3 regions of the Pseudomonas sp. S3_B08 genome follow, and region 2 is predicted to be linked to each of the others. Evidence: predicted binding sites of a transcription regulator. Region 2 holds the regulator's gene; each other region holds the start of a gene.

The links. Region 2 encodes FliA, which starts transcription of late flagellar genes. Its sites were predicted from a motif close to CTAAAGTTTNNNNNNNNNNNGCCGNTAA; they were not measured.
Region 1: AB4N73_RS17075 (methyl-accepting chemotaxis protein) is a predicted target of FliA. The motif match lies at 3,157-3,184, and genes of this name have one in related genera.
Region 3: AB4N73_RS23495 (methyl-accepting chemotaxis protein) is a predicted target of FliA. The motif match lies at 3,007-3,034, and genes of this name have one in related genera.

What each region holds. Positions count from the first base shown of each region.
Region 1 is NZ_CP162750.1:3,780,658-3,787,151, reverse strand. It holds gene AB4N73_RS17085 (S-type pyocin domain-containing protein) at 1-514, opposite strand, end outside; tRNA gene AB4N73_RS17080 (tRNA-Met) at 741-817, opposite strand; gene AB4N73_RS17075 (methyl-accepting chemotaxis protein) at 933-2,990, opposite strand; gene AB4N73_RS17070 (MFS transporter) at 3,423-4,640, shown strand; gene ychF (redox-regulated ATPase YchF) at 4,823-5,923, opposite strand; gene pth (aminoacyl-tRNA hydrolase) at 5,946-6,494, opposite strand, start outside.
Region 2 is NZ_CP162750.1:584,238-590,731, forward strand. It holds gene flhF (flagellar biosynthesis protein FlhF) at 1-190, shown strand, start outside; gene fleN (flagellar synthesis regulator FleN) at 307-1,137, shown strand; gene fliA (RNA polymerase sigma factor FliA) at 1,134-1,874, shown strand; gene AB4N73_RS02760 (chemotaxis response regulator CheY) at 2,042-2,413, shown strand; gene AB4N73_RS02765 (protein phosphatase CheZ) at 2,432-3,220, shown strand; gene AB4N73_RS02770 (chemotaxis protein CheA) at 3,274-5,559, shown strand; gene AB4N73_RS02775 (protein-glutamate methylesterase/protein-glutamine glutaminase) at 5,609-6,494, shown strand, end outside.
Region 3 is NZ_CP162750.1:5,189,472-5,195,965, forward strand. It holds gene AB4N73_RS23485 (class 1 fructose-bisphosphatase) at 1-325, shown strand, start outside; gene AB4N73_RS23490 (DUF924 family protein) at 329-931, shown strand; gene AB4N73_RS23495 (methyl-accepting chemotaxis protein) at 1,039-2,931, opposite strand; gene AB4N73_RS23500 (hypothetical protein) at 3,213-3,467, shown strand; gene AB4N73_RS23505 (lipocalin family protein) at 3,497-4,066, shown strand; gene AB4N73_RS23510 (formimidoylglutamate deiminase) at 4,188-5,552, opposite strand; gene hutC (histidine utilization repressor) at 5,699-6,409, shown strand; gene AB4N73_RS23520 (HutD/Ves family protein) at 6,406-6,494, shown strand, end outside.

The sequences.
Region 1 (6,494 bases), 2.8 Mb from region 2:
CTTCGGCATCACGACGAAACTGGAAGCGCACGCGCGTGGTGGCGCGGCTCATGCGGCGTAGTTCTTCGTCGGTGTGAAGCGTGCCGTCGGCCATTTTGCTCGGCAGCATTCCCAGCACGAACACGCTGGCCGGCCCGCCGGCGCCACGGATGGCCCAGTTCAGGCGCTGTTGCAAAATCCCGCCGCCGGCCAGACGCCCCAAAGCCAGGTCGGCACCTATCGCCGTCGCTACAGCGGTACTGGCGGAGGGCATGAGCATGGCGCCGGCGACCATGATCTTGCCGAAGTTGCTGGCTGGCTCCTTGGCAGTGCCAGCGTCCGTGCGACACCAGTTGTCCGGCGTGCAGGACTTGGCAAAGACCCTGTCTTCGCGTGGCTTGGGCGCAGGCCACTCATCCTTCTCGATGTACACCGGCTCCGGTGCTTTCGGTGGAAGCAAAGTAAACCAGGCCCTGCCACCGCTATACGGATTTAATAACCAGTCATCGTCGAGAAGGTATTTGTATTGAGGCATGCCAACTCCCTGTATGGCGCTGAGTCGAGCCAGGGGAGCTTGTCGGTATAGGAGCGATTCGGGGAGAGAGCGACAGGTGGCTGATGCTACGAAAGATCCGTTTCGTACCAGAGATCTACTTTTTTCTTACGGAGGCATCTGAATTGCATGCAGGGAGCGGGAGGAAAAGGACTTTTCTCGAGGCATAAAAAAACGGCCTACCTTTCGGTAAGCCGTTTTTAGTACTTGGTGGCTACACAGGGACTTGAACCCCGGACCCCAGCATTATGAATGCTATGCTCTAACCAACTGAGCTATGTAGCCAAGTGGCGCGCATTATTCCCCTGAAATGGCAAAGCGTCAAGCGTAAATCGAAAATATTTCTTCCTGTTTTCAACTGCTTATCCTCCAGCCCCGAAAATCGGGGCCGGGGAGGGCGTCAGCGCAGTTGGAATCTGGCGGTATTGGCGCTCAGGGCCTCGCTACCCTGGCTCAAGGTGTCCGCCGCTAGGTTTACGGCGCGTGCGCCTTCGAGCAAACGCACCGCCGCTTGATCGACCTGCTGGATATTGCCGCTGACTTCGTCGGCAGTGCTGGCCTGTTCTTCAACCGCTGTGGCGATTTGCGCCAGGGTGTCGGTGACACTCTGTACGGCGCTGGCGATTTCTCCCAGGCGTTCGCCGAGTCCGGTGACCGCTTCGGCATCCGATTGCGCCTGACCACAGGCGGCTTCCATCAGGCTCACCGCTTCGTTGACCGTGGCGCGCAGGCTGTCGACGGTGCCGGCGATCTGCGCGGTGGACGATTGCGTGCGTTGCGAGAGGCTGCGCACCTCGTCGGCGACCACGGCAAAGCCGCGACCCTGTTCGCCGGCGCGGGCGGCCTCGATGGCGGCGTTGAGCGCGAGCAGGTTGGTCTGCTCGGCGACGCCGCGAATGGTGTCCACGACCAGTTGAATCTGCTGGCCTTGCTCGCTGACCCGGCCGAGCGCGGCGGCGGTGTCGTTCAGGCGCTGATTGAGCTGCTGAATGCTCGCCGTGGTGCGTTGGCTGTCGCGGCTGCTGTCGGCGGCGATGCGCCGGGTTTGCTGGGCGCTGCCGGAGGCCTGTTCGCAACTCTGCGCGACGCCTTGCGAGGTGGCGGCCAATTGCGTGGCGGCAGCGGCGATCTGGCTGATCTGCAATTGCTGCGCTTCGACTTCGCTCAGGGCGCCGCTGGAGTGTTGGTTGAGGCTGCGTACCGCGTTGCTCAACTGCGAGGTCTCGTGGTCGACGCCAAGCATGCTGCTGCGCAATTGCACCACAGCGACGTTGAGCGCGGTGCTGATCGCTGCCAGCTCATCGCGCCCCACCACCGGCACTTGCAGGCTCAGGTTACCGTCGCGCAAGGCTTCGGCGAGCAAGGTGATGCCGCTGGCGCTACGGCGAATCGAGGCTTGCAGGCAGACAAACAGATACAACGCGGCCAACAGCAAGCAACCGAAGATAGCAGCGACAAGAATGAACTGGCGGATCGCCGAGCTGTAATACGCATCGAGCCGCTGATCCAGCGCGACCAGGGATTGCTGGCGCAGGGAAGCGAGGTCGGTGAGCAGCGCGTCGAGGCTGCGTTCGAAGTCCTCTGGCTTGAGGTTGATGCTGCCGCCAAACACACCGTCGTCGAGGACTTTCAGGCCGCTGTCGAGGTGTTTCAGGCTGTCGTGATACTGGCCGGCCCAGGCTTGCAGCTCGGCTGGCAGACGCGCCTCCAGCAGGCCGGCGGTTTTCACCAGTTGCTCTCGGGCGTCACCAATGCGGCTGCGCAGGTCGCGCAACTGCAGGCGGCTCTGCAGGGTGAACTGCCCGGAGACCACCGAAGCCTGGCCGACCGCGGCGAGACGGCCGACACGCTCGATCAGGTCCGGCGCGTGCTGCGTGGAAATCTGCGTCAGCAGGTAGGTTTCCAGCCACGGCGCGAGGGTCAGGCGATTGTCCATGACGATCTGCTCGCGCAAGGCTTGCAGCGCGCCCAGGGCATTGGTGAAGCGGTCATAACCGTCCGGCCACCAGCCGACACTGCTCAGGCTTTTCGAATCAAGGCCATTGAGTGCGGTTTGCAGCGCCTGAAAGCGTTCGAGGATTGCGCCGTCGGCGCCTTGCTGGTTCAGGGCATTGCCCAGCTCTGTGGTGGCTTGCAGCACTGCCGGTTGCACGCCGTCGAAGGCGGCCATGGCGGCGAGGGTGGCCGGTGTAGGCTGACGATTGGTCTCGGTGGCGCGCCAGCGGGCGGCGCGGTCGCGTTGAGCGGCGAGCAGGTTGTCCAGCGCATCCAGCGCGAGCAGCTGACGCACGCCGGCACGTTCGCCCGAGATCAGATTGAGCTTCTCGCGATAGTCATGGCCGATCATCAACAGGCTGCCGGCCAGCGGCAGAATGAACAGCAGAAACAACAATTGGAATTTACCTGCGAAGCCAAACCGCCCCAGCAATTTGATCCCCGGTGAAAGGAAAGCCTGCATGCCTCATGACTCCTCTGGACACCACGCACCATTGGCGTGCATCGCGAGCTGTTGGCTCACGACCCGTGCCCTCTAAAAGGCCTCGAAAGTTCACCCTCGCCCGCTCTGTAGGCCGGCTCTGTAGCGAAACTTCCCATTGTCGAGCGCCTTTGTAAGGCGATCGTGTTCAAGGGCAGAAGCAAGGCAAGATTCAGACCATGGCGTTGAGCTATCACCTTCGCCACCAGCGATCCCCTGTAGGAGCTGCCGAAGGCTGCGATCTTTTGACTTTGATGCTTAGAAGCAAGATCAAAAGATCGCAGCCTTCGGCAGCTCCTACGCGAGATAGGAATGTTGGTTAGTTAGCTGGCTAAGGGGATAGCGCTGGCGCACCGAAAAATGGCACATTGACGCACCTGCCTGCGGGCACCCATCTGCTGTCCGGAATTTTCCATGGCTATCAGCAACGTCCAGACCCCCGCTGCCTCGGCGACCGCTGCTCCGCAAAGCAGCCCCTTGGTGATGCGCATCATCGGCGCGGTGGCGCTGGCGCATCTGATCAATGACCTGATCCAGTCGGTGCTGCCGTCGATCTACCCGATGCTCAAGGCCAGCTATGGCCTGACGTTTACCCAGGTCGGCCTGATCACCTTGACCTTTCAGTTGACCGCGTCGCTGTTGCAGCCGTGGGTCGGGTATCACACTGATCGCCACCCCAAACCGTGGCTGTTACCGGCGGGCACGGTGTGTACCTTGATCGGCATTCTGATGATGTCGGTGGTCGGCAGCTTCCCATTGATTCTGCTGGCGGCGGCGCTGATTGGTATCGGCTCGTCGACCTTTCACCCGGAAGCCTCGCGTGTTGCGCGGCTGGCCTCGGGCGGCCGGTTTGGTCTGGCGCAATCGACCTTTCAGGTCGGCGGCAATGCCGGCTCCGCGTTCGGCCCATTGCTGGCGGCGGCGATCATCATTCCCTTCGGCCAGGGCAATGTGGCGTGGTTCGGTCTGTTCGCGGTGTTTGCGCTGTTCGTGCTGTACCGCATCAGCCGCTGGTACGCCAATCACCTGAACCTGTTCAAGCTCAAGGCCGGCCAGGCGGCGACGCACGGCTTGTCGAAGGGCAGGGTGACCAGTGCGCTGGTGGTGCTCGGGCTGCTGGTGTTCTCCAAGTATTTTTACATGGCCAGTTTCACCAGTTATTTCACCTTCTACCTGATCGAGAAGTTCGACCTGTCAGTGGCGAGTTCGCAATTGCACTTGTTCCTGTTTTTGGGCGCAGTGGCGGCTGGGACGTTCTTCGGCGGGCCTATCGGCGACAAGATCGGGCGCAAGGCAGTGATCTGGTTTTCCATCCTGGGGGTGGCGCCATTCACCCTGATCCTGCCGCATGTCGATCTGTTCTGGACCAGCATTCTCAGCGTGGTGATCGGCTTCATTCTGGCGTCGGCATTCTCGGCGATCGTGGTGTACGCGCAGGAACTGGTGCCAGGCAATGTCGGGATGATTGCCGGGATCTTCTTCGGACTGATGTTCGGTTTCGGCGGGATTGGCGCAGCGCTGCTCGGGCATCTGGCGGATGTGCACGGGATTGAGTACGTGTATTTCCTTTGCTCATTCCTGCCGTTGTTTGGTGTGTTGGCGGTCTTTTTACCGCGTACCAGAAAGGCCTGAACAGACGAATCGAACTGTGGGAGCGAGCCTGCTCGCGAATGGGTGGGTCAGTTGACGAATGCTTAGCTTACACGCCGCATTCGCGAGCAGGCTCTCTCCCACAGGGAAATGTACTCAGTCACTGAATTTCAGGCACAAAAAAGCCGCGTATCAAACGCGGCTTTTTCTTGTGCGGCTGTTGCTTAGACGTTGAAGCGGAAGTGCATCACGTCGCCGTCCTTGACGATGTAATCCTTGCCTTCCAGGCGCCACTTGCCGGCTTCTTTGGCGCCGGCTTCGCCCTTGTACTGGATGAAGTCGTTGTAGGCGATGACTTCGGCACGGATGAAGCCTTTTTCGAAGTCGGTGTGGATCACGCCGGCGGCCTGTGGTGCGGTGGCACCGACCTTGACGGTCCAGGCGCGGACTTCTTCGACACCGGCGGTGAAGTAGGTCTGCAGGTGCAGCATTTCGTAACCGGCGCGGATCACGCGGTTCAGGCCAGGCTCTTCCAGGCCCAGGGCCTCGAGGAACATGTCCTTCTCTTCGCCATCATCGAGCTCGGCGATTTCCGCTTCGATCTTGTTGCACACCGGAACGACCATGGCGCCTTCTTCTTCGGCGATGGCCTTGACCACGTCCAGGTGCGGGTTGTTCTCGAAACCGTCTTCGGCAACGTTGGCGATGTACATGACCGGTTTGGTGGTCAGCAGGTGGAAGCCCTTGATCACGGCTTTCTCATCCGCGCTCATGTTCTTCATCAGGCTGCGCGCCGGTTTGGCTTCGGTGAAGTGCGCGATCAGTTGCTCGAGCAGAGCCTTCTGAACCACGGCGTCCTTGTCACCGCCCTTGGCGTTGCGCGCGACTTTCTGCAGTTGTTTCTCGCAGCTGTCGAGGTCGGCGAAGATCAGTTCAAGGTCGATGATTTCGATGTCGCGTTTCGGGTCGACGCTGTTGGATACGTGGATCACGTTGTCGTCTTCGAAGCAGCGCACCACGTGAGCGATAGCGTCGGTTTCGCGGATGTTGGCCAGGAACTTGTTGCCCAGGCCTTCACCTTTCGAGGCGCCGGCGACGAGGCCGGCGATGTCGACGAATTCCATGGTGGTCGGCAGGATGCGCTTGGGATTGACGATGGCCGCCAGCGCTTCCAGGCGCGGATCCGGCATCGGCACGATGCCGCTGTTCGGCTCGATGGTGCAGAAGGGGAAGTTCTCCGCCGCGATACCGGATTTGGTCAGGGCGTTGAACAGGGTGGACTTGCCGACGTTAGGCAGGCCGACGATGCCGCAATTGAATCCCATGGTGTTTCCCCTCGGGTAAAAGTCAGGCCTTCTGGCTGTGCAGGTTTTTCATCGCGCGGTTCCATTCCCCGGCGAGGATATCCGGCAGCACGCCGAGGGCAAAGTCGATGCTGGCATCGAGTTTTTCCTGTTCGGCGCGTGGCGCACGACCCAGGACGAAATTTGAAACCATACTGGCAACGCCCGGGTGGCCGATGCCAAGCCGCAGGCGGTAGAACGTATTCTGATTGCCCAGTTGCGCAATGATGTCGCGCAACCCGTTGTGACCGCCATGGCCGCCGCCCTGCTTGAGCTTGGCAACGCCCGGAGGCAAGTCGAGTTCGTCATGCGCCACGAGAATTTCTTCAGGCTTGATGCGGAAGAAACCGGCGAGTGCCGCCACGGCCTGGCCGCTGCGGTTCATGTAGGTGGTGGGAATCAGCAGACGAACATCCTGACCCTGATGCGAGTAGCGCCCGGTCAGGCCGAAATATTTGCGATCGGCCACAAGATTCACATTCTGTGCGTGGGCGATGCGCTCAACAAAAAGGGCCCCTGCGTTATGCCGGGTCTGTTCGTATTCAGCGCCTGG
Region 2 (6,494 bases):
GATCAGTCATGAATTGCCGGTCGCGTACCTGACCGATGGCCCACGGATTCCGGATGATCTGCATCTGCCGCGTCGTCATCAATTGGTCAGCCGCGCCGTCAGCGTGCAAATGCAGGAAGAACCCAGCGAAGAAGCCATGGCTGACATGTTCGCTGATATCTATCACAGCCCGACCAAGCAGGTTGGCTGAGGTAATCATGAACAGTTTTTGTACCTACATCGATGGTCTGCCACGCATTGTTCCGATCAGGAACGCGCAGCCAGTAATGTGGCCTCCGTCTATGCAAGACAAGGTAAAGAAATAACATGGGCAGCATGCATCCCGTACAGGTGATCGCGGTGACCGGCGGCAAAGGTGGCGTCGGCAAGACTAACGTGTCAGTGAACTTGTCGCTGGCGCTGGCAGAGCTTGGCCGTCGGGTCATGCTGCTGGACGCCGACCTGGGCCTGGCGAACGTCGACGTTCTGCTGGGGCTGACACCCAAGCGCACACTGGCCGACGTTATCGAAGGCCGTTGCGAACTGCGCGACGTGCTGTTGCAAGGCCCGGGCGGGATTCGCATCGTGCCGGCGGCCTCCGGCACGCAGAGCATGGTGCACCTGAGCCCGGCGCAACATGCCGGCCTGATCCAGGCGTTCAGCGACATCGGCGACAATCTCGACGTGCTGGTGATCGACACCGCTGCGGGTATTGGTGACTCGGTAGTCAGTTTCGTTCGTGCCGCGCAAGAGGTGTTGCTGGTGGTCTGCGACGAGCCGACTTCGATCACCGACGCTTACGCGCTGATCAAGTTGCTCAACCGCGACTACGGCATGAACCGCTTCCGCGTGCTGGCCAACATGGCGCAGAGCCCGCAAGAAGGGCGCAACCTGTTCGCCAAGTTGACCAAGGTCACGGATCGCTTCCTCGACGTCGCCCTACAATACGTCGGCGCCGTGCCATACGACGAAAGCGTGCGCAAGGCAGTGCAGAAGCAGCGCGCCGTCTACGAAGCCTTTCCCCGTTCCAAGTGCGCACTGGCCTTCAAAGCCATCGCCCAGAAGGTCGATACCTGGCCGCTGCCCGCCAACCCGCGCGGGCATCTGGAATTTTTCGTCGAGCGTCTCGTGCAGCAAACCGCAGGGCCTGTGATATGACCGCCAGTGGCATGAATCTTTACAAAAAGTCGGCGCGTGACGCGCAATACGAATTGATCGAGCGTTACGCGCCACTGGTCAAGCGCATTGCCTATCACTTGCTGGCGCGCCTGCCGGCCAGCGTGCAGGTCGAAGACCTGATCCAGGCCGGGATGATCGGTTTGCTGGAAGTCTCGACCAAATACGACGCCAGCAAAGGCGCCAGTTTCGAAACGTACGCGGGCATTCGAATCCGCGGCGCGATGCTCGATGAAGTGCGCAAAGGGGATTGGGCGCCACGCTCGGTTCACCGTAATACCAGGATGGTCAGCGACGCGATTCGCTCGATTGAAGCTAAAACCGGCCGTGACGCTAAAGATCACGAGGTTGCGGCCGAACTCCAATTGAGTCTCGACGATTACTACGGGATTCTGAATGACACCTTGGGCAGTCGCCTGTTCAGTTTCGACGACCTGTTGCAGGACGGCGAACACGAAGGGCTGCACGAGGATGGCGCCAGTGCTCATATGGAGCCGTCACGCGATCTGGAAGATGAACGCTTTCAGGCGGCGCTGGCGGACGCGATTGCCAATTTGCCGGAGCGTGAGCGACTGGTGTTGGCGCTGTACTACGACGAAGAGCTGAACCTCAAGGAAATCGGTGAAGTCCTTGGCGTCAGTGAATCGCGGGTCAGCCAGTTACACAGCCAGTGCGCGGCCCGTCTGCGGGGGCGTTTGGGGGAGTGGCGAGCGCGCTGAAGGCAGTGTGGGGACACTGCGAAACGAGGCTGGTGCGGTGATGAACGGCGCCGGTCTCGATCCGTTGTGCTCCAGACAAACTTTAAGTGCTGCGCCGATTGATTGAAGTGGCGCGTCCAGGTGCTGGGCGCGTTTAAGACTGCTTGGAGGTCGAATTGAACAAAGACATGAAAATCCTCATCGTTGATGACTTCTCAACGATGCGGCGGATCATCAAGAACCTGCTGCGCGATCTTGGGTTCACCAACACCGTCGAGGCCGACGATGGCACCACTGCCATTCCGGTGCTCAACAGCGGCAGCATCGACTTTCTGGTAACGGACTGGAACATGCCGGGCATGACCGGTATCGACCTGCTGCGTCACGTGCGCGCCGATGAAAAACTCAAGCACCTCCCGGTGTTGATGGTGACTGCTGAAGCCAAGCGCGAGCAGATCATCGAGGCCGCTCAGGCCGGTGTGAACGGTTACGTAGTCAAACCTTTCACGGCTCAGGCGTTGAAAGACAAAATCGAGAAGATTTTCGAACGCATCGGCTGATGAATGCGCGGGGGAGCTATGGAGCATAACGAATCATCACAGGGCGATTTCGAATCGACCCTGAAAAAACACGCGGTCGAACTGGTCGAGAGCCTTGAAAAAGGCAAGTTCGGCGACGCGGTGCAACTGATCCATGAGCTCAATCAGACCCGTGACCGCGGCCTGTATCAGGAAGTGGGCAAGCTCACACGTGAACTGCACAGTGCGATCGTCAATTTCCAGATCGATCCGCACATGCCGCAGGCCGAGGAAGTGTCGCAAATCACCGACGCCACCGAACGCCTGGGCTATGTGGTCAAGCTGACGGAAGCCGCGGCCAACCGCACCATGGATCTGGTGGAAAGCGCCACCCCGGTGGTCAACAGTCTGGCTGATGAAGCGCAGACGTTGAGCGCCGATTGGGGCCGCTTCATGCGTCGCGAGGTCGGGGCTGAAGAGTTCCGTGAACTGGCGCGCCGGGTCGACGGTTTTCTGTCACGCAGCAGCACGGACAACCGTGCGGTGTCGAGCAACCTCAACGACATCCTGCTGGCTCAGGATTACCAGGACCTCACAGGTCAAGTGATCAAGCGTGTGACCCAACTGGTCACCGAAGTCGAAAGCAATCTGCTCAAACTCGTGCTCATGGCCAGTCAGGTCGACCGCTTTGCGGGCATCGAACATGACCGCGCCGCAATGCTTGCTGAAAAAGATCCACAAAAACATCTCTCGCAGGGTGAAGGTCCGCAGATTCATGCCGATAAACGAGAAGACGTTGTGTCCGGTCAGGACGATGTGGACGATTTGTTATCCAGCCTTGGATTCTAGAGTTTCGGAATTCGGGTTTTTTGGGTTTTTAGACCTGTAGGAGCACCCCATTAATGAGCTTCGGCGCCGATGAAGAGATCCTTCAGGATTTCCTGGTTGAGGCCGGCGAGATTCTTGAGCAACTGTCCGAACAACTGGTCGAGCTGGAAAGCCGTCCGGATGATGCAGATCTGCTCAATGCAATTTTTCGCGGTTTCCACACTGTAAAAGGGGGCGCCGGCTTCCTTCAGCTCAATGAGCTGGTGGAGTGCTGTCACATCGCCGAAAACGTGTTCGACATCCTGCGCAAGGGTGAGCGTCGCGTTGATGCAGAACTGATGGACGTTGTGCTCGAAGCACTGGACGCGGTGAACAGCATGTTCAGCGAAGTCCGTGAGCGTGCACCGATCACCGCTGCCACGCCGGAACTGCTGGCCGCGCTGGCGCGTCTGGCCGAACCGCAATCGGCGGATGAAGCCCCGGCTTCGCCGGTTGCCGAGATGATCGAAGAACTGGTCGTTGAAAGCGACTCCTCGGACGACATCACCGATAACGAATTCGAACAACTGCTGGACTCGCTGAATGCCGTCAAGGCCCAGGCTGAGGCTCCGGCCGCTGCTGTGGCGCCCGCGCCGGTTGCCGACACGGCGGCGAGCGATGAAATCACCGACGCCGAATTTGAATCGCTGCTCGATCAGCTGCACGGCAAGGGCCAGTTTGCTGTCGATGCGGTCGCTCCGGCGGCACCAGCAGCGCCGGCTGCTCCGGCCGCGCCTGCTGCGGGTGACAGCTCGGACATTACCGACGACGAATTCGAAGCCTTGCTCGATCAGTTGCATGGCAAGGGCAACTTCGCCGTTGACGCGCTGGAATCGGCCATCGCTTCGGCCCCGTCAGCACCTGCTGCACCGGCAGCCGCTGCGGCCGGCAGTGACCTGATCAGCGATCACGAATTCGAATCGCTGCTCGACGAACTGCACGGCAAAGGCAAGTTTGACGCCAGCGCTGCGACTGCCGGCTCCGTGTCGAGCGTCGCCACGCCAGCGGCGAAAGCTCCGGCTGCCGCTGCTGCGCCGAAGCCTGCCGCCAAGCCTGAACCGAAAGCCGAGGCGCCGAAACCGGCCGCCGCTGCTGCACCGGCTCCGGCCCGCGCGCCAGCTGCTGCCCCGGCAGAAAAGCCGGCCAGCGAAGCGGAAACCACCGTGCGCGTCGACACCGCGCGGCTCGACGAGATCATGAACATGGTCGGTGAGCTGGTGCTGGTGCGTAACCGTCTGGTGCGTCTGGGCCTCAACAGCGGCGACGAAGCCATGTCCAAGGCCGTGTCGAACCTCGACGTGGTCACCGCTGACCTGCAGACCGCCGTGATGAAAACGCGGATGCAGCCGATCAAGAAGGTCTTCGGGCGCTTCCCGCGTCTGGTTCGCGACCTCGCACGTCAGCTCAAGAAAGAGATCAACCTGGAACTGGTGGGCGAAGAAACCGACCTCGACAAAAACCTTGTCGAGGCTCTGGCCGACCCGCTGGTCCACTTGGTGCGCAACGCTGTCGACCACGGCATCGAGTCGCCGGAAGAACGCGAAGCATCGGGCAAGGCCCGTGGCGGTCGCGTGGTGCTGGCGGCCGAGCAGGAAGGCGACCATATCCTGCTGTCGATCTCCGACGACGGCAAAGGCATGGACCCGAACGTCCTGCGTTCGATCGCGGTAAAACGCGGTGTGATGGACAAGGACGCGGCCGATCGCTTGAGCGATACCGAGTGCTACAACCTGATCTTCGCCCCGGGTTTCTCGACCAAGACCGAGATCTCCGACGTGTCCGGCCGTGGTGTCGGCATGGACGTGGTGAAGACCAAGATTTCCCAGCTCAACGGTTCGATCAACATCTACTCGACCAAGGGCCAGGGTTCGAAGATCGTCATCAAGGTGCCGCTGACCCTGGCGATCATGCCGACGCTGATGGTCATGCTCGGCAATCAGGCGTTCGCGTTCCCGCTGGTCAACGTCAACGAAATCTTCCACCTCGACTTGTCGACCACCAACGTCGTCGACGGTCAGGAAGTGGTGATCGTGCGCGACAAGGCGCTGCCATTGTTCTACCTCAAGCGCTGGCTGGTCAGCTCCGCCGCTCACGAAGAGCAGCGCGAAGGCCATGTGGTGATTCTTTCGGTGGGCACTCAGCGGATCGGCTTCGTCGTCGATCAACTGGTCGGCCAGGAAGAAGTGGTCATCAAGCCATTGGGCAAAATGCTCCAGGGAACTCCGGGCATGTCCGGCGCCACCATCACCGGTGACGGCCGCATTGCGCTGATTCTCGATGTTCCAAGCATGCTCAAGCGTTACGCCACAAAGCGTATTTGAATCCGGGGCGGCGGCGCGATGACGCGCCGCTGCACCTAATGGAGTGTTTATGGCAGTCAAAGTCCTGGTGGTGGACGATTCGGGTTTTTTCCGCCGCCGCGTCTCGGAAATTCTTTCGGCGGATCCGAGCATCCAGGTGGTCGGCACGGCCACCAACGGTAAAGAGGCGATCGATCAGGCCATGGCCCTCAAGCCTGACGTGATCACCATGGACTACGAGATGCCGATGATGGACGGCATCACGGCAGTGCGGCACATCATGCAGCGCTGCCCGACCCCGGTGTTGATGTTCTCCTCGCTGACGCATGAAGGCGCGCGGGTAACCCTCGATGCGCTGGACGCCGGCGCGGTGGATTTCCTGCCGAAGAATTTCGAAGACATCTCGCGCAACCCCGAGAAGGTCAAGCAGCTGCTGTGCGAGAAAGTCCACAGCATCTCGCGCAGTAACCGTCGTTTCAGTGCCTACAGCGCGCCGGCTCCCGCCGCTGCGCCAGCGCCGACGCCTGCTCCGGCAGCGTCGAGCTACGGCAGCCACACGAGCCACAGCAGCCCTGTCCCGGCACGTCCGGCACCTGCGCCTGCGCCTGCCCGTGCATCCGCTGCCAGTGCTTCGTCGCCGGCTCCGAAACGCAAAGCCTACAAACTGGTTGCCATCGGCACCTCGACTGGCGGCCCGGTCGCGCTGCAACGTGTACTGACGCAGTTGCCGGCGAACTTCCCGGCGCCGATCGTGCTGATCCAGCACATGCCGGCGGCGTTCACCAAGGCGTTTGCCGAGCGTCTCGACAAGCTCTGCCGTATCAGCGTCAAGGAAGCCGAGGATGGCGACATCCTGCGTCCGGGCCTGGCGCTGCTGGCGCCGGGTGGCAAGCAGATGATGATCGACGGCCGTGGCGCGGTGAAGATTTTGCCGGGTGACGAGCGTTTGAATTACA
Region 3 (6,494 bases), 1.4 Mb from region 2:
GCTGGCCGGTGAAGAAGGTCCGTTGAAGAAGAATTACAACATGCGCTGGGTCGCGGCGATGGTTGCTGACGTCCACCGCATCCTGACCCGTGGTGGTCTGTTCATGTACCCGCGCGACAGCCGCGAGCCGTCGAAACCGGGCAAGCTGCGCCTGATGTATGAAGCCAACCCGATGTCGTTCCTTGTCGAACAAGCCGGCGGCGCGTCCACCGACGGTCACCAGCGCATTCTCGACATCCAGCCGGAAGGCCTGCACCAGCGCGTTGCAGTGTTCCTCGGTTCGAAAGAAGAAGTCGCCCGCGCCACGGCCTACCACAAGGAATAAACCATGCACGCGCCCTGGCAGCCGTTGCTCGACTGGTGGTTCGGGCACGCCGAATCAGCCAGCGAAGTAGCGGCCGAAAAGGGCAAGTTGTGGTTCGGCAAGCGAAACAGCCAGGACCTCGAAGCGCAGACGCGTTTCGGGGTCTTTGTCGATCAGGCCCTGGCCGGCGAATTGACTGAGTGGACGCAATGTCCCGAAGGCTGGCTGGCGGTGGTGCTGTTGCTCGATCAGCTGCCGCGCATGATCTATCGCGACACTCCCAAAGCCTTTTTCGGTGATCTGCTTGCACAGAAACTTGTCGCGCAAGGCATTGCGGCAGATTTTGATCGGCAGTTGAAGCCGATTCAGCGTGTGTTCATTTATCTGGTGTTCGAACACTGCGAAAACCTCGCGGTGCAGAACGAAGCCGTTTCCAGATTTATTGAATTGGTGGCTGAGCAGCCAGAGTCGGAGCGGGCGGTGTTTGCCGATAACCTGGACTACGCCGAGCGGCATCAGAAGGTGATTGCCCGGTTTGGAAGGTTTCCGCATCGCAATGCGGTGTTGGGGCGGGAGTCTACGTCTGAGGAATTGGAGTTCCTGTCCAGGCCCGGCTCAAGATTCTGAATCTTCAGTGCGGCTTATGCCGCTTTCGCGAGCAGGCTCGCTCCCACAATTGAAATGCATTCCACTGTGGGAGCGAGCCTGCTCGCGAAGAGGCCTGAGGCTGCAGCTTAGATCCTGAAGCTGCCGACCAGATGCTTCAACCGCGCCGCCTGCTGTTCAAGATCCGAACACGCACGCAACGTCGCCTGCAAGTTCTCCACGCCTTCCTGATTCAGCGTGTTGATCTCGTTGATATCGACATTGATCGACTCGACCACAGCAGTCTGCTCTTCAGTCGCGGTGGCCACCGACTGGTTCATGCCGTCGATTTCGCCGATGCGCTGGGTCACGCTGCCCAGACGCTCGCCGGCCTGGTTGGCGATGCCGACGCTGCTTTCGCTCTCGCGCTGGCTCTCGGTCATGATGGTTACCGCCTGGCGTGCGCCGACCTGCAGCTCTTCGATCATCTTCTGCACTTGCTGCGCCGAATCCTGGGTGCGGTGCGCGAGGTTGCGCACCTCGTCGGCGACCACGGCGAAGCCGCGTCCGGCCTCACCGGCACGCGCGGCTTCAATGGCGGCGTTGAGTGCGAGCAGGTTGGTCTGCTGGGAAATGCTGGTGATCACTTCGAGAATCTGGCCGATGTTCACCGTGTTGCTGTTCAGCGTTTCGATGTTGCCGCAGGAGTCGCTGATCTTCGCCGACAGTTGTTGCATGGCGTAAATGGTTTTATCCACCACCTGCTGGCCGTCGACCGCGAGGCTGCGCGCATCGCTGGAGTGCTGCGAGGCGAGGGCGGCGTTCTGGGCGATTTCCTGAGCGGCGGCGCCGAGCTGATTGATCGCGGCGGCGACGCTGTTGGTGCGGCTGGCCTGCTGGTCGGAGTTGTACATCGACGAGTTCGAGGCAGCGACCACACGCAGGGCGACTTCGTTGACCTGGCCGGTGGCCGAGGACACTTCGCGGATCGACGTATGAATGCGTTCGACGAAGCGGTTGAACGACGTACCCAATGCGCCGAATTCATCGTTGCCGTGAATCACCAGACGTTTGGTCAGATCGCCTTCGCCTTCAGCGATGTCATGCATCGCACGGCCCATGGTCAGCAGCGGTTGCATCAGCACGCGAATCAGCATGCCGAGCAGGCCGATGATGATCAACACGGCGATGACCATGGCGATCAGTGCCGAGGTGCGGAATTCGCTGAGCATCGAGAACGCGGTGTCTTTGTCGAGCACCAGCGCCACGTACCAGTCAGCCGACGGCACGCCGTTGACGTGGGTGAAGGAAATCAACTGGGTCTTGCCGTCGAACTCGACTTCTTTCAGGCCCGGGCTGACTTTGGGCGCACCGTTCGGATAAGCCTCGGCCAGTGTTTTGAGCACCAGCTTGCTGTCCGGATGAATCAGGATTTTCCCTTCGGCGCTGACAATGAATGCATGACCGTGGCCGCCGAAGTTCAGCGAGTTGATGATCGCGCTGACGCTGGTCAGATCGATGTCGGCACCGGCGACGCCGAGCATTTGGCCCTGACGCTGCACCGGGGTGGCGACGGTGATGACCAGTTTGCCCGACGAAGCGGCTATGTACGGTTCGGTGACGATGGTCTGTTGTGCGCTGTTGGCCGCTTTGTACCAGCCGCGCGCGCGTGGATCGTAGTCCGGCGCACGGTTGCCGGCCGGCACCGAGAACATCACGCCGTCAGCGCCACCGAAATAGCTGAGCTGGAAATTGCCGGTGTAGGCGGGCAGGTCGATGATGCGCTTGAGGCTGGCGGGCGCGTTGCCGTCGACGGCGACTTGCTGCGACAGCGATTGCAGCAGTTGAATGCGACTTTCCAGCCAGGTCTGGATGTTGCTGGTGGTCAGGCTGCCCAGTTCCTGCATGGTCGCTTCGGTGCTGCTGCTCAATGCCTGACGCTGGCGATAGTCGTTGAAGAGGATGAAACAGGCGAACGCAACGGCCACCACAAGGGCAGCAGCCAGCAAAATCTTGTGGCTGAATTTCATGTTTCTGGTCATCGAATGAACTACCGCGAAGGGGCTGGTCAGGAAAGGGCGGCAATTTGCCATATTCGGCAGCGTTGCGCTGCTCTTATTTCGACCGCGCCGCGCCAAAGATTAGGCGCTTGTGGGGAAAGTCGACGAAATGCTCGACGGCTTCACAAAGTTTTTGATTTACCGACAAAAGCCGGACGGGCGGGCTGATAAATAGGCGTTCGGTCACGGAACCAGATGACACTTTTCTCTTCTAAGCTTCTGGTTGGCACCATGCCATCCCCCCTCGTTCCAGGAGTTTCACCATGTCGCTGCGATCTATCGCCCTGCTGTCGTTTTGCGTGCTGTTGGCCGCATGCAGCAAGGTCAATCAGGAAAACTACTCCAAGCTCTCGGCCGGCATGGCCAAGTCCGAAGTGGAAACCCTTCTCGGCAAGCCCACCGATTGCTCGGGCGCGCTCGGTATGTCCAGCTGCACCTGGGGCGACAAGAACAGCTTTATCAGCGTGCAATACGCCGGTGACAAAGTGCTGATGTTTTCCGGCCAAGGCCTGAAGTAAACCGGGGCTTCGCGCCCACGGAGAAAAAAATGAAGCGGTTATTGCTGATCCTTTTTGCTGGCCTGGTACTGGCTGGCTGCGCCACTTCCGGCGTCGACCCGTTGGCGCCCAAGACCGTCAACAGCGTCAATCTCAAGCGTTATCAGGGCACCTGGTATGAACTGGCACGCTTGCCGATGTACTTCCAGCGCCACTGCGCGCAATCCGAAGCCCATTACACCCTCAAGCCTGACGGTAATGTCGGCGTGCTCAACCGTTGCCTGACTCCGGAGTGGCAGTGGGAAGAAGCCAAGGGCACGGCTTATCCACAAGTGCCGGGCAAGACCGACAAGCTCTGGGTCGAATTCGATAACTGGTTCTCGCGCCTGGTGCCGGGTGTGGCGAAGGGCGAGTACTGGGTGTTGTATGTCAGCGACGATTACAAGACCGCCATCGTCGGCGATCCGAGTCGCAAGTACTTGTGGCTGCTGTCACGCACACCGACCGTCAACGGTGTAGTGCGTGAAGAATTGCTGAGCAAGGCGCGTCAGCAGGGTTACGACACCACGCGCCTGATCTGGCGGGCGTCGGATCGGCAGATGGCCAAGACATCCAATTAAGCCGCTATACAAATCAAATGTGGGGGCGAGCCTGCTCGCGAAGAGGGTGTATCAGTCGATATGAATGTTGACTGATACAGCGCTTTCGCGAGCAGGCTCGCTCCCACAGTTTGGTTTTGGGTCAGCCCAAGAGATCACGCAGGACCTGGGTGAAAGCTCGGGCGCTTTGCTCTTCGCCGGCATGCCGTCCATCGCGCACCACCCACTGACCATTGACCAGCACATCGCGCACTTGGCGATCGCCGCCGGCGAACAACCAGCGATTGAGAATCCCGTCTCCCGCAGCCGTCGCCAGATACGGATCGCTGCCATCCAGGACAATCCAGTCCGCGCGCTTGCCCACTTCCAGCGCGCCGATCGGCTGCCCCAGTGCCTGTGCACCGCCGTCCAGCGCCGCGTCATACAGGGTGCGACCGACCATCGGCTGCTGCGCGCCATACAAGCGATTGCGCCGCTGGTCACGCAGACGCTGGCCATATTCCAGCCAGCGCAATTCTTCCACCACGCTCAGCGACACATGGCTGTCGGAGCCAATGCCCATGCGCCCGCCCTGGGCAAGAAAATCCACCGCCGGGAAAATTCCGTCACCCAGATTCGCTTCAGTGGTCAGGCACAGCCCGGCGATCGCGCGACTGTTGGCCATCAGCGTGACTTCTTGCGGATTGGCGTGGGTTGCGTGGACCAGACACCAGCGCTGATCGACTTCAGTGTTCTCGTACAGCCATTGCAGCGGACGACGACCGCTCCAGCTCAGGCAATCGTCGACTTCCTTTTGCTGTTCGGCGATGTGTATGTGCACCGGGCATTGTTTGTCACTGACCGCCAACACTTCGCTGATTTGTTGTGGCGTCACCGCCCGCAGCGAGTGGAAACACAGGCCCAGCGATTGCGCCTTTTGCTGCGCCAGTAATGGCTGCAACCGCGCTTGCAGATTCAGATAGTTTTCAGTGCTGTTGATAAAGCGACGCTGGCCATCGTTTGGCGTCTGCCCGCCGAATCCGGAATGACTGTAGAGCACTGGCAGCAGGGTCAGACCGATGCCGCTTTCGCTGGCGGCCTGGCTGATACGCAAAGCCAGTTCGGCAGGATCGGCATACGGCTGGCCGTTGCTGTCGTGGTGCACGTAGTGAAATTCGGCGACCGAGGTGTAACCGGCCTTGAGCATTTCGATGTACAGCTGACGGGCGATGATGCCGAGCTGATCCGGGTTGATTTTTCCGACGAGGCGATACATCAGATCGCGCCAGGTCCAGAAACTGTCGTTGGGGTTGCCGGCCACTTCGGCCAGTCCAGCCATGGCACGCTGGAAGGCGTGGGAGTGCAGATTGGGCATCCCCGGCAGCAACGGCCCGCGCAGCCGCTCGGCTTCGTCTGCGCTGGAATCGGCCTGGATTCGGGTCAGCAGGCCATCGGCGCTGACCTCGAGACGTACATTGTTGGCCCATCCGTTAGGCAGCAGTGCGCGTTCGGCAAAGAAGGCGGACATCGTTCGGCACCCCATCGTGTGTTATTTGTATATACATATACAGACGTTTGCCTGCCCGGTAAACTCCGGCAAGCTAGTCACTTTCATCCAATGAACAGGGATCAACCGTGCCGACTCCGCCTCCAGTTTCTCCGTTGGCCGCGAACATGGGCGACAGTCCGGCGCCTTTGTACGCCCGCGTCAAACAGATGATCACCCAGCAGATCGACAGCGGTAACTGGCCGCCGCACTACCGCGTGCCGTCCGAAAGCGAGCTGGTCAGCCAGCTCGGCTTCAGCCGCATGACCATCAACCGCGCCCTGCGCGAGATGACCGCCGACGGCCTGCTGGTGCGCATGCAAGGCGTGGGCACGTTTGTCGCCGAACCGAAGAGCCAGTCCGCGCTGTTCGAAGTGCACAACATTGCCGACGAAATCGCCTCGCGCGGGCATCGCCACACCTGTCAGGTCATCACCCTCGAAGAAGAGGCCGCCGGTTCCGAGCGCGCGCTGGCGCTGGACATGCGCGAAGGCCAGAAAGTCTTCCACTCACTGATCGTGCATTACGAAAATGACGTCCCGGTGCAAATCGAAGACCGTTTCGTCAACGCCCTGGTCGCGCCGGAATACCTCAAGCAGGACTTCACCCTGCAAACGCCCTATGCCTATCTCAATCAGGTCGCGCCGCTGACCGAGGGCGAGCACGTGGTCGAAGCCATCCTTGCCGAGCCGTCGGAGTGCAAGTTGCTGCAGATCGAAAAGGGTGAACCGTGCCTGCTGATTCGTCGGCGTACGTGGTCGGGGCGTCAACCGGTGACGGCGGCACGTTTGATCCACCCCGGTTCCCGCCATCGTCTGGAAGGGCGCTTTCATAAATGAATTATCAAGTGAAGGTTCTACGCGCCGAAGGCTACCCGCGCATGCCGTGGAAAAACGGCGGCGGCAGCACCGAGGAAATCACCCG